DNA from 2 places in the Streptomyces daghestanicus genome. Region 1 is predicted to be linked to the other one. Evidence: riboswitches for the same ligand, from Rfam matches in the RefSeq annotation. Region 1 holds a riboswitch; the other holds the start of a gene.
What was found. Region 1 has a riboswitch for cobalamin ahead of Sdagh_RS13795 (ribonucleoside-diphosphate reductase subunit alpha). Riboswitches for the same ligand answer to the same signal wherever they lie in the genome.

Region 1 (6,713 bases):
CGGAAGCGCTGATCGGCATGGGTCTCACCTTCGCGATCCTCGTCCTCATGATCCTCCCCTCGCTGGTCGGCATCGCGCACGAGCGGCGCGTCGACCGGCAGCTCAGGGAGGCCGCGGAGGGCGGGGCTCAGAAGTCCTCGTCCAGGTCGACGGTGCCCTCCACCGCCACCTGGTACGCGGAGGGCCGCCGCTCGAAGAAGTTGGTCAGCTCCTGAACCCCTTGCAGCTCCATGAAGGAGAAGGGGTTCTCCGAGCCGTACACCGGGGCGAAGCCCAGGCGGATGAGCCGCTGGTCGGCCACGCACTGGAGGTACTGCCGCATCGACTCGGTGTTCATCCCCGGGAGGCCGTCACCGCACAGGTCGCGCGCGAACTGCAGCTCGGCCTCGACGGCCTCCCCCAGCATGTCGGTGACCTCACGGCGCAGCGCGTCGTCGAAGAGGTCCGGCTCCTCCTTGCGGACGGTGTCGACCACGTCGAACGCGAAGGACATGTGCATGGTCTCGTCGCGGAACACCCAGTTGGTGCCGGTGGCCAGGCCGTGCAGCAGGCCCCGGCCGCGGAACCAGTAGACGTACGCGAAGGCACCGTAGAAGAACAGGCCCTCGATGCACGCGGCGAAGCAGATGAGGTTGAGGAGGAAGCGGCGGCGGTCGGACCTGGTCTCCAGGCGGTCGATCTCCTCCACCGAGTCGATCCACTTGAAGCAGAACCCGGCCTTCTCCCGGATCGAGGGGATGTTCTCCACGGCCGCGAAGGCGGCGGCCCGGTCCTTTGGGTCGGGGAGGTAGGTGTCCAGGAGCGTCAGATAGAACTGGACGTGCACGGCCTCCTCGAAGAGCTGGCGGGAGAGGTAGAGCCGAGCCTCGGGGGAGTTGATGTGCTTGTAGAGGGTCAGCACCAGGTTGTTCGCCACGATCGAGTCGCCGGTGGCGAAGAAGGCCACCAGACGGCCGATGAGGTGCTGTTCGCCGGGGGTGAGCCGGGCGAGGTCGGCGACGTCGGAGTGGAGGTCGACCTCCTCCACGGTCCAGGTGTTCTTGATGGCGTCCCGGTAGCGCTCGTAGAAGTCGGGGTAGCGCATGGGGCGCAGGGTCAGCTCGAAGCCGGGGTCGAGCAGGTTCTTGGCGGTGGTCACTGGCAGGCCTCGCAGGACTCGGGGTTTTCCAGGGAGCAGGCGGCGGCGGCCTCGGGGGCCGGCTGCGCCCGGGCGGCGCGGGCGATCCGGGTCGCCGGGCGCGAACGCAGGTAGTACGTGGTCTTCAGGCCCCGTTTCCAGGCGTAGGCGTACATCGAGGAGAGCTTGCCGATGGTCGGCGTCTGGAGGAACAGGTTCAGGGACTGCCCCTGATCGAGGTAGGGGGTACGGGCGGCGGCCAGGTCGATCAGGGCGCGCTGCGGGATCTCCCACGCGGTGCGGTACAGCCGGCGGACGTCCTCGGGGAGCCAGCTCATGTCCTGGACCGAACCGCTCGCCTCGCGCAGTGCCTCCCGGGTGCGGGCGTCCCAGGTGCCGAGCCGCTTGAGGTCCGCCACCAGGTAGGGGTTGACCTGGAGGAACTCGCCCGACAGCGTCTCGCGCTTGAACAGGTTGGACACCTGCGGCTCGATGCACTCGTAGGCGCCCGCGAGGGAGGCGATGGTGGCGGTCGGGGCGACGGCGAGGAGCAGCGCGTTGCGCAGCCCGGTCCGCGCGACGCGCTCGCGCAGGGCGGTCCAGCGCTCGGGCCAGGTGGGGGAGACCCCGTAGTGGTCGGGGTGCAGGACCCCGCGGGCGGTCCGGGTCTTCTCCCAGGCGGGCAGCGGGCCGTGCCGCTCGGCGAGGCCGGCGGAGGTCTCGTACGCGGCGAGCATGATCCGCTCGGCGATCCGGGTGGAGAGGTCCAGTGCCTCGGGGGAGTCGAAGGGCAGGCGGAGCGTGAAGAAGACGTCCTGGAGGCCCATCACGCCGAGGCCGACGGGGCGCCAGCGGCCGTTGGACCGGGCCGCCTGCCCGGTCGGGTAGTAGTTGATGTCGACGACCCGGTCGAGGAAGGTGACGGCGGTGCGGACGGCCGCGTCCAGCCGCTCCCAGTCCAGGGTGCCGCCGGTGACGAAGGCGCCGAGGTTGACCGAGCCGAGGTTGCAGACCGCCGTCTCCCCGTCGTCCGTGACCTCCAGGATCTCCGTGCAGAGATTGGACGAGTGGATGACGTGTCCGGGCTCGGCGGTCTGGTTGGCGGTGCGGTTGGCGGTGTCCTTGAAGGTCATCCAGCCATTGCCGGTCTGCGCGAGGGTGCGCATCATCCGGCCGTACAGCTCGCGGGCCGGCAGGGTCCTGCGGGCCAGGCCCGCCGCCTCGGCCGCCCGGTAGGCCGCGTCGAACTCCGCGCCGTACAGGTCGGTCAGCCCGGGGACGTCGGAGGGGGAGAAGAGGGACCAGTCGGCGTCCGCGTCGACGCGGCGCATGAACTCGTCCGGGACCCAGTGGGCGAGGTTGAGGTGGTGGGTGCGGCGGGCGTCCTCACCGGTGTTGTCCCGCAGTTCGAGGAACTCCTCGATGTCCGCGTGCCAGGTCTCCAGGTAGACGGCGGCGGCCCCCTTGCGCCGGCCGCCCTGGTTGACGGCGGCCACGGAGGAGTCCAGCGTCTTCAGGAACGGGACGATGCCGCCCGACTGCCCGTTGGTGCCGCGGATCAGGGAACCCCGGGCGCGGACGCGGGAGTAGGCGATGCCGATGCCGCCGGCGTGCTTGGAGAGCCGGGCGACCTGGTGGTAGCGCTCGTAGATCGAGTCCAGGGCGTCCCCGGGGGAGTCGAGGAGGTAGCAGGACGACATCTGGGGGTGCCGGGTGCCGGAGTTGAACAGGGTGGGGGAGGACGGGAGGTAGTCGAGGCGGCTCATCAGGCCGTACAGCTCGGCGACCTCGTCGAGGGAGCGGGGGGACTCGTCGGCGGCGAGGCCGGCGGCGACGCGGAGCAGGAAGTGCTGGGGCGTCTCGATCACCTTGCGGGTGAGCGGGTGCCGCAGCAGGTAGCGGCTGTGCAGGGTGCGCAGGCCGAAGTAGCCGAAGCGGTCGTCGGCGGCCGGGTCGGCCAGCGCGTCCAGGCGGGCCGCGTGCCGGCGGACGAAGCCGGCCGTGCGGTCGGCGATCAGGCCCTCGCGGTGGCCGGTGGCGACGGACCCGGTGAAGGAGGTGACGCCCTGGGAGGCGGCCTCGGCGCGGATCGACAGGGTCAGCAGGCGGGCGGCCAGCCGCGAGTAGGCCGGGTCCTCGGAGATCAGGCCGGCCGCGGCCTCCGTGGCCAGTTCCCGCAGTTCGGCGTCCACCTCGGGGGCGGCCCCGGACGCGGACCGGCCGCGCAGCGCGGCGGCGGCGACCCGGCCGGGGTCGGTGTCGGGGAGGTCGGCGGTCAGCTCGGTCAGAGTGCGCAGCAGGGCGGCACCCGGGCCGTCCCCGTCGGTGCCGGCGGTTGTCGCCGGGGCACCGGCTGGAGCGGTGGGTGTCGCGGTGGGTGTCGCCGGGGCGTCGGCTGGCGCGATGGTCACGTGGGGCTTTTCCCTCGCTCGGCACGGGGCCTGGCGGAGGGCAGGGGCAGCTCACGAGCGCGCGGTGCGGCGTCGCGTCCACCGGCCCATTCCACGAGGCCCGGACGTCAGGCGCCCGGACCGGATGGCCGGGCGCGCCGTCGGCAGGTACTCGGACTGGACCGGCGTGCGTGCGCACGCGGTACACCGTTGCGGGACAGTTCCGGATTCGCACCGGATTCCCCTGCGGCGACAGCGAGCATGAGCATACATGTTGTGCCGTGTCGCCGGAGTGGGGCCAGATGTTGTGTCGGGGGCGGGGTGAGATGGGGCGGGGTGAGATGGGGTGGGATGTGGGTGTGGGTGGGTGCGGGCCGCCGGTGTGGGTGGGTGTGGATGTGGGTGCGGGCCGCCGGTGTGGCTCTCGCCGGCGGCCCGCTTCGGGTTCGTCCCGGTTGTCCGCGCAGTTCCCCGCGCCCCTTCGGGGCGCCTCAGTGGGAGGTGCCTGCTGTGGCCGGAGGCAGTTCGGTCCGGACGCCCGGGTCGCCCGCGTCGGCCGTGTAGTCCTCGGGGCTGGTCTCGTCGATGCCGTCGGGGGCCTTGGCCGCCCTCAGGACGACGGTGAGGACCACTGTCACCAGCACGTTCAGCACGAACGCCGTGAGGCCGATGTAGCCGATCTCGCCGATGCCCGGGATCTCCTTCGAGGAGCCGCCGAAGTGCGCCTGCGTCGGCGAGGCGACGCCGTACGCGGCGAGCGTGCCGTAGACCATGCCGACCGCCCAGCCGGCCAGCAGCGCCCAGCGGTGGAACCAGCGGGTGAACAGGCCGCCGACCAGCGCCGGGAAGGTCTGCAGGATCCAGATGCCGCCGAGCAGCTGGAAGTTGATCGCGACCGTCTTGTCCATGCCGAGGACGAAGACCAGCGCGCCGACCTTCACCAGCAGCGACACCAGCTTGGAGACCTTGGTCTCCTGCTCCGGCGTGGCGTCGGGCCTGATGAAGTCCTTGTAGATGTTGCGGGTGAACAGGTTGGCGGCGGCGATGGACATGATGGCCGCCGGGACCAGCGCGCCGATGCCGATCGCCGCGAAGGCCACGCCCGCGAACCAGTCCGGGAACATGTCCTCGAAGAGCTGCGGGATGGCGAGCTGGCCGTTGCTCACCTTGATGCCGGCCGCGATCGCCATGAAGCCCAGCAGCGCCAGCAGACCCAGCATCAGGGAGTACAGCGGCAGGATCGTGGTGTTGCGGCGGATCACCTCGCGGCTGCGCGAGGACAGCGTCGCGGTGATCGAGTGCGGGTACATGAACAGCGCCAGGGCGGAGCCGAGGGCGAGCGTGGCGTACGTCCACTGGCCGCTGTCGGGCGGGGTGACGCCGCCCGCCCCCGCCGCCTCGAACTTCTCCCCGGCCGCCGCGAAGATGTCGTCGAAGCCGCCCAGCTTGATCGGGATGTAGATGATGGCGACCGCGATCACGAGGTAGATCAGCGTGTCCTTCACGAACGCGATCAGCGCGGGCGCCCGCAGCCCCGACGAGTACGTGTACGCCGCCAGCACACCGAAGGCGATCAGCAGCGGCAGGTCCTTGATGAACCAGTTGGTGTCCTCGCCACCGCCGACGCCCATCACGTCCAGCACCGCCTGGATGCCGACGAGCTGGAGCGCGATGTACGGCATCGTGGCGAGGATGCCGGTGACGGCGACCGCCAGCGACAGGCCCTTCGAGCCGAACCGGCCGCGCACGAAGTCCGAGGTCGTCACGTACCCGTGCTTGTGCGAGACCGACCACAGGCGGGGCAGGAAGGTGAAGATCAGCGGGTAGACCAGGATCGTGTACGGCACCGCGAAGAAACCGGACGCGCCCGCCGCGTAGATCGCCGCCGGGACGGCCACGAAGGTGTACGCCGTGTAGAGGTCGCCGCCCAGCAGGAACCAGGTGATCCAGGTGCCGAACGACCGTCCGCCCAGCCCCCATTCGTCGAGGCTGGCCTCGTTCTCGGCCCGGCGCCAGCGCGCGGCGAGGAAGCCCATGGCGGTGACCAGCACGAAGAAGAAGATGAAGACGGCGAGTGCCACGCCGTTCACGCCGCCGTTCACTTGGCCGCACCCCCCTGCGGGGCACGCCGGGCGCGCTGGTCGCGCTGCCACAGCTTGTACGCGATCACCGTCAGCGCCGTCGAGACCAGCACCCACGCCATCTGGTACCAGTAGAAGAACGGGATGCCGATGAAGGCCGGGTCGGTCTTCGCGTAGGAGCCGACCCACAGCATGGCGACGAACGGTGCGACGAGGCAGATCCCGATGACCACGCGCACCGGCGTCACCACCGGCCCTCTGCTCGTTTGCGGTGCTTGCGACATGCGGCGGCTCCGTCCCCTGGGCGATCACCTCTGTAATGCGGAGGCAATCTAGGTGACGGTTACACGACAGCGGAAGCCCTTGTCCGTATATCGGTCCGTGAGATCCCGGTCCGCCCGGGGCCCCGGTGCCCGCTCAGTCCTGGGGCCGCTTCAGCCGCGCCACGAACTTGTAGCGGTCGCCCCGGTACACCGACCGCACCCACTCCACCGGCTGCCCGGTCCGGTCCAGGGAGTGCCGGGAGAGCATCAGCATCGGCAGGCCGACGTCGGTGCCGAGCAGCCCGGCCTCGCGCGGGGTGGCCAGCGAGGTCTCGATGGTCTCCTCGGCCTCGGCGAGATGGACGTCGTAGACCTCGGCGAGGGCGGTGTAGAGGGAGGTGTACTTGACCAGGGAGCGGCGCAGCGCCGGGAAGCGCTTGGCGCTGAGGTGGGTGGTCTCGATGGCCATCGGCTCCGCGTTGGCCATCCGCAGCCGCTCGATGCGCAGCACCCGGCCGCCGGCGGTGATGTCGAGGAGCGCGGCGATGCGGTCGTCGGCGGTGATGTACCCGATGTCCAGCAGCTGGGACGTCGGTTCCAGACCCTGGGCGCGCATGTCCTCGGTGTACGAGGTGAGTTGCAGCGCCTGGGAGACCTTGGGCTTGGCGACGAAGGTGCCCTTGCCCTGGATGCGCTCCAGCCGGCCCTCGACGACCAGTTCCTGGAGGGCCTGGCGGACGGTGGTGCGGGAGGTGTCGAACTCGGCGGCCAGGGTGCGCTCGGGCGGCACCGGGGTGCCGGGTGCCTGCGTGCGCACCATGTCCAGCAGGTGCTTCTTCAGGTGGTAGTACTTGGGCACGCG
Region 2 (6,713 bases), on a different contig from region 1:
CGCTGGTCGCCACCCGGCTGTCGTACCGGATGAGCCGGGGGGCCGACGGCAAGGCCGCCGAGAAGGGCTACCGCGTCGGCCAGATCGCCTCGGCCGGCCTGGTCTCGCTGGCGCACGGCACGAACGACGCGCAGAAGACCATGGGCATCATCACCCTCGCCCTGGTGGCGGGCGGTGCCCTCGCCCCCGACTCCGACCCGCCGGTGTGGGTCATCCTCTCCGCGGGCCTCGCCATCGCGCTCGGCACCTACCTCGGCGGCTGGCGGATCATCCGCACCATGGGCAAGGGGCTGACCGACCTCGAACCGCAGCAGGGCTTCGCCGCCCAGACCAGCGCCGCGACGGTCATCCTGGCCTCCTCCCACCTCGGCTTCTCCCTCTCCACCACGCACTCGGTCTCGGGTGCGGTGATGGGCGCGGGGCTGGGCCGCAAGGGCGGCGTGGTGCGCTGGTCCACGGCGACGCGGATGTTCGTCGCCTGGGGGCTGACGCTGCCGGCCGCGGCCCTGGTCGCCGCGTTCGCCGAGTGGGTCTGCGGCCTCGGCGACTGGGGCACGGCGCTGATCGCGGTCGCGCTGGTCGCCGCGAGCTTCGCGATCTGGCGGATCTCCCGGCGCGAGGTCGTCGACCACACCAACGTCACCGCCCCCGACGAACCGGAACCTGCCGGCGTGGTGACGGCGGCGGTGGCCGCCGTGGCCCCGCCCCCGGCGGGCGTGCCGGCGGCCGACGGCCTCGCGGCCGCCTTCCCCGCCCAGAAGGACATCGCTCCCGACGCCCCGGCCCGTCCGGCCGCCACCTCCGTCTGACGCCCGAGGAAGAGAAGCATGAAGATCGACTGGGCAGCCCTCGGCTCCGTCTTCGGGGTCGGCCTCGTGGCCACCGTCGCCCTGGTGGCCCTGTTCACCCTCGGCATCGCCGGCCTCTCCCGCCAGGAGCGGGCCGCCGCGCGGGGCGGCTCCGCGGCCCTCGCGGTCACCGGCGCGTACGCCTGCTTCGCGGCCTGCGCGGCGGCGGTGGCGTACGGCATCTATCTGATCGTGGCCTGAGCCGTCCGAGCGTGGCCTGAGCCGCCCGCGGCGGGCGGCACGCGCCCGGCCCTCGCCCGCCCCGTCCGGACCGGTACCCGCCGGCCTCCGCACGGGGCGGTTCGCCGTGCGCGCCATCAGCCGCCCGATCCCTCCCCGTGCCCGCCGGTGCTCCGGCGTCGCTGACGGACCGTCGGCCGTGTGGACCTCGGCACATCGCCCCCGCCCAGGTCAACGGCAAGTTGACGGGCGTTCTCGGGGCGTGGTGGACTTCCGGGGCCATGTACGGCGGCAGGAGAGGAAGCCCGGTGCGAATCCGGCGCGGTCCCGCCACTGTGACCGGGGAGTGGTCCCCGGGAGCCAGGAACTCTCACCGCCGGTCTCGTCGAACCAGGGCGTGGACACCCTGAGTGAGGACATAACGCGATGCCCGGCTGCCGTTGCGAACGCAGGTCCGCCTCTCCCGACCGCCGTGTGACCGGCTGATCCCCCGTGCGAGCCGAACGCGTCTTCGCGTACGGCGCCGCCGCCGGCCTCCTCGGCGACCTGCTCCTCGGTGATCCCCGCCGCGGGCATCCGGTCGCCGTGTTCGGCCGCGCCGCCGGTGCCGTGGAACGAGTGCTGTGGCGTGACCACCGGGGCGCGGGCGCCCTGCACACCGCCGTGTGCGCCGGTGGCGCCGTCGCCCTGGGCGCCGTGGCCGCCCGTGCGGTACGCCGCTCCCCCGCCGCCTCCGTCGCGCTGACCGCCGCCGCCACCTGGACCGTCGTCGGCGGGACCTCGCTGGCCCGGGAGGCCCGCGCGATCGGCCGGGCGCTCACGGCCGGGGACGTCGAGGCGGCCCGGGAGCGGCTGCCGCACCTGTGCGGCCGGGACCCCGGGGCGCTGGACGCCGACGGGATCGCGCGGGCCGTGGTGGAGTCCGTCGCCGAGAACACCTCCGACGCGGTGGTGGGCGCCCTGGTGTGGGGAGCGGTGGCCGGGGTGCCGGGACTGCTCGGTTTCCGGGCGGTCAACACCCTCGACGCCATGGTCGGGCACAAGTCGCCCCGCCACCGGCGCTACGGCTGGGCCTCCGCCCGGCTCGACGACGTGGCCGGCTGGCCGGGGGCGCGGCTGACCGCCGCCCTGGCCGTGCTCGCCGGGGACGACCCGCGGGGTGCCGTACGGGCCTGGCGGGCCGATGCCGGGCGGCATCCGAGTCCCAACGCCGGCCCGGTGGAGGCGTCGTTCGCGGGCGCCCTCGGGGTGCGGCTCGGCGGGACGCTGGCGTACGGCGGGCGGGTCGAACACCGGCCGGTGCTCAACGGGGCGCGCGGGCGGGCCGTCCGGGTCGCGGACGTCGAGCGGGCGGTACGGCTGTCGCGGCGCGTGGGTCTGCTCGCGCTCGGCGTGTGCGCGGGCGCGGGAGTGCTGATGAGAGGACGTGGAGCGTGAACGGTGGGGGGCTGCTCGTCGCCGGGACCACCTCCGACGCCGGGAAGAGCGTCGTGACCGCCGGGATCTGCCGGTGGCTGGTCCGGCAGGGCGTGAAGGTGGCGCCGTTCAAGGCGCAGAACATGTCCCTCAACTCGTTCGTGACCCGCGAGGGCGCGGAGATCGGGCGGGCGCAGGCCATGCAGGCCCAGGCGTGCCGGGTCGAACCGACCGCGCTGATGAACCCGGTGCTGCTCAAGCCCGGTGGCGAGCGCAGCAGCCAGGTCGTGCTGCTCGGCAGGCCGGTCGGGGAGATGACCGCCCGCGGCTACCACGGCGGGCGGCAGCGGCAGCTGCTCGGCACGGTCCTCGACTGTCTCGCCGAGTTGCGGGGCACGTATGACGCGGTGATCTGTGAGGGGGCGGGCAGCCCGGCCGAGATCAACCTGCGCCGGACCGACATCGTCAACATGGGGATCGCCCGGGGCGCCGGGCTGCCCGTGCTGGTGGTCGGCGACATCGACCGAGGGGGCGTCTTCGCGTCCTTCTTCGGCACGGTCGCGCTGCTCGCGCCCGAGGACCAGGCGCTGGTCGCCGGGTTCCTGGTGAACAAGTTCCGGGGGGACGTCTCCCTGCTGGAACCCGGCCTCGACATGCTCCGCGGCCTCACCGGGCGGCGGACGTACGGCGTGCTGCCGTTCCGGCACGGGCTCGGCATCGACGAGGAGGACGGGATGGCGGTGTCCCTGCGGGGCGCGGTCCGCGAGTCCCGGGTGACCGCCCCCGTCGGGGAGGACGTGCTGCGGATCGCGGTCTGCGCGGTGCCGCTGATGTCCAACTTCACGGACGTCGACGCGCTCGCCGCCGAACCGGGCGTCGTGGTGCGGTTCGTGGACCGGCCGGAGGAACTGGCCGACGCGGACCTGGTGATCGTGCCGGGCACCCGGGGGACGGTCCGGGCGCTGGCGTGGCTGCGCGAGCGGGGGCTCGCGGACGCCCTGGCGCGCCGGGCCGCCGAGGGGCGGCCCGTCCTCGGCATCTGCGGCGGTTTCCAGCTCCTCGGGGAGCACATCGAGGACGACGTCGAGTCGCGCGCCGGGCACGTCGACGGGCTCGGACTGCTGCCCGTACGCGTGCGGTTCGCGGCGGAGAAGACGCTCACCCGGCCGGTCGGCACGGCCCTGGGCGAACCCGTCGAGGGGTACGAGATCCATCACGGCGTCGCCGAGGTCATGGGCGGCGCCCCCTTCCTGGACGGGTGCCGGGTCGGCCAGACCTGGGGCACGCACTGGCACGGTTCGCTGGAGTCGGACGGGTTCCGGCGGGCGTTCCTGCGCGAGGTGGCCGCCGCCGCGGGCCGCCGCTTCGTACCGGCCCCGGCCACGAGCTTCGCCGCGCTGCGCGAGGAGCAGCTCGACCGGCTCGGCGACCTGATCGAACAGCACGCGGACACGGACGCGCTGTGGCGGCTCATCGAGTCCGGCGCGCCACAAGGACTGCCTTTCATTCCACCGGGAGCGCCCGCATGAGCACAGTGTTGTTGTTGTCGACCGCCGACACGGACCTGCTGGCGGCCCGCGCGTCGGACGCCGCCTACCGGATCGGCAACCCGACCCGCGTCGACGTCCGCGAGGAGCTGCCCGCCCTGGTCGAGGGCGCCGACCTCGCCGTCGTCCGGCTGCTGGGCGGCAAGCGGGCCTGGGAGGACGGGCTCGCCGCGCTGAAGGCGTCGGGCATCCCCACGGTGCTGCTCGGCGGCGAGTCGGTGCCGGACGCGGAGCTGATGGCCGAGTCGTCGGTGCCGGCCGGCGTGGTGGCCGAGGCGCTGCGCTACCTCGTCGAGGGCGGCCCGGAGAACCTCGCCCAGCTGGCCCGGTTCCTCTCCGACACCGTGCTGCTGACCGGCGAGGGCTTCGACGGGCCGCGTGCCATGCCGGAGTACGGCGTGCACGGCGAACGCCCGTACGTCGAGGGCCGCCCGACCGTCGGCGTGCTCTTCTACCGGGCGCACGAGCTGAGCGGCAACACCGCCTTCGTGGACACCCTGTGCGACGCCGTCGAGGCGAGGGGCGCCAACGCGCTCCCGGTGTACTGCGGTTCGCTGCGCGGCGCCGACGCCGGGCTGTACGAGCTGCTCGGCCGGGCGGACGCCCTGGTCGCCACCGTCCTCGCGGCCGGCGGCACGCACGCCTCGCAGGCGTCGGCGGGCGGCGACGAGGAGGCGTGGGACATCGGGGCGCTGGCCGACCTGGACGTCCCCGTGCTCCAGGGGCTCTGCCTCACCTCGTCCAGGGCGGCCTGGGAGGCGTCCGACGCCGCCCTCTCCCCCATGGACGCGGCGATGCAGGTCGCGATCCCCGAGTTCGACGGCCGGCTGGTCACGGTGCCGTTCTCCTTCAAGGAGCAGGGCGCCGACGAGGTCCCGGTGTACGTGGCCGACCCCGAGCGGGCCGCGCGGGTCGCCGGGATCGCCGTACGGCACGCGGTGCTGCGGCACAAGGCGAACGCGGAGAAGAAGCTGGCGCTGGTCTTCACGGCGTACCCGACCAAGCACTCGCGGGTCGGCAACGCGGTGGGCCTGGACACCCCGGCGTCGGCGGTGCGGGTGCTGGACGCGCTGCGGGCGGCCGGGTACGCGGTCGACGGGTACCCGGACAACGGCGACGAGCTGATCCACCGGCTGATCGAGGCCGGCGGCCACGACGTGGAGTGGCTGACGGAGGACCAGCTGGCGGCGGCCCCGGCGCGGGTGCCGCTGGCCGACTACCGCGCGTGGTTCGAGAAGCTCGACCCGGAGCTGCGGGACGCCATGACCGAGGCGTGGGGGGAGCCGCCGGGCTCGCTGTACGTCGACGGCGACGACATCGTGCTGGCGTCCCTGCGGTTCGGGAACGTCGTCGTGATGATCCAGCCGCCGCGCGGCTTCGGGGAGAACCCGATCGCGATCTACCACGACCCCGACATGCCGCCCTCCCACCACTACCTCGCGGCCTACCGCTGGCTGGAGAACAGCTTCGGCGCCGACGCGATCGTGCACATGGGCAAGCACGGCACGATGGAGTGGCTGCCCGGCAAGGGGCTGGGGCTGAGCGCCCGCTGCGCGCCGGACGCGGTGCTGGGCGAGCTGCCGCTGATCTACCCGTTCATCGTCAACGACCCCGGTGAGGGCACCCAGGCCAAGCGGCGCGGTCACGCCACCGTCGTGGACCACCTGGTGCCGCCGATGGCCCGCGCCGACACCTACGGCGACCTGGCCAAGCTGGAGCAGCTCCTCGACGAGTACGCGCTCGTCTCCGACCTGGACCCGGCGAAGGCCCCGGCGGTCCGCGCGCAGATCTGGACGCTGGTCAAGGCGGCGGAGCTCCACCACGACCTGCACGTGGACGACCAGCCGGACGACGACGCGTTCGACGAGTTCGTCATGCACATCGACGGCTATCTGTGCGAGATCAAGGACGTGCAGATCCGCGACGGCCTGCACGTCCTGGGCGGCGGCCCGGAGGGTGAGCCCCGCGTCAACCTGGTCCTCGCGGTGCTGCGGGCCTCCCAGGTGTGGGGCGGGCAGGCGAACGCGCTGCCCGGTCTGCGGGCCGCGCTGGCCGCGCACTTCGGGCTGGTGGAGAAGGAACTGCTGGCCGAGCCGGGCGCCCCGGTGAAGGTGCCGGCGGAGCTGACCGGGCTGGTGGACGGCCCGGCGCGGACCGGCGCCGACGCGATCGACCTGCTGGAGCAGCTGTGCCGGCGGGTCGCGGAGGGCATGGAGGCACGGGACTGGGACCGCGCGGCCGTCCCGGCGCTGGTGCGGGAGGTCCTCGGGACCGAACTGCCGGACGCGGTCGCCGTGCTGGAGTTCGCCTGCGCCGAGGTCGTGCCGCGGCTCGCCCGGACCACGGACGAGATCGGGCACATCCTGCGGGCGCTGAACGGCGGTTACGTCCCGGCGGGGCCGTCCGGCTCCCCGACCCGCGGCCTGGTCAACGTCCTGCCGACCGGCCGGAACTTCTACTCCGTCGACCCCAAGGCGATCCCGTCCCGGCTGAGCTGGGAGGTCGGGCAGTCGCTCGCGGACTCCCTGGTCCAGCGGTACCTGGCGGACACCGGGGAGTACCCGAAGTCCGTGGGCCTCACCGTCTGGGGCACGTCCGCGATGCGCACCCAGGGCGACGACATCGCCGAGATCCTGGCGCTCCTCGGCTGCCGTCCGGTGTGGGACGACGCCTCGCGCCGGGTGACCGGCTTCGAGATCGTGCCGGTGGCGGAGCTGGGCCG

Region 2: linked by a shared signal. The riboswitch ahead of Sdagh_RS00725 (cobalamin biosynthesis protein) and the one ahead of Sdagh_RS13795 (ribonucleoside-diphosphate reductase subunit alpha) in region 1 are both predicted to bind cobalamin.

The regions. Positions count from the first base shown of each region.
Region 1 covers NZ_BNDX01000008.1:985,913-992,625, reverse strand. The annotation lists gene Sdagh_RS13805 (hypothetical protein) at 1-215, shown strand, start outside; gene Sdagh_RS13800 (ribonucleotide-diphosphate reductase subunit beta) at 128-1,084, opposite strand; gene Sdagh_RS13795 (ribonucleoside-diphosphate reductase subunit alpha) at 1,135-3,528, opposite strand; cobalamin riboswitch at 3,654-3,776, opposite strand; gene mctP (monocarboxylate uptake permease MctP) at 3,999-5,609, opposite strand; gene Sdagh_RS13785 (DUF3311 domain-containing protein) at 5,606-5,872, opposite strand; gene Sdagh_RS13780 (GntR family transcriptional regulator) at 6,006-6,713, opposite strand, start outside.
Region 2 covers NZ_BNDX01000002.1:131,568-138,280, reverse strand. The annotation lists gene Sdagh_RS00735 (inorganic phosphate transporter) at 1-809, shown strand, start outside; gene Sdagh_RS00730 (hypothetical protein) at 828-1,049, shown strand; adenosylcobalamin (AdoCbl) riboswitch at 1,324-1,400, shown strand; gene Sdagh_RS00725 (cobalamin biosynthesis protein) at 1,521-2,465, shown strand; gene Sdagh_RS00720 (cobyric acid synthase) at 2,462-3,973, shown strand; gene cobN (cobaltochelatase subunit CobN) at 3,970-6,713, shown strand, end outside.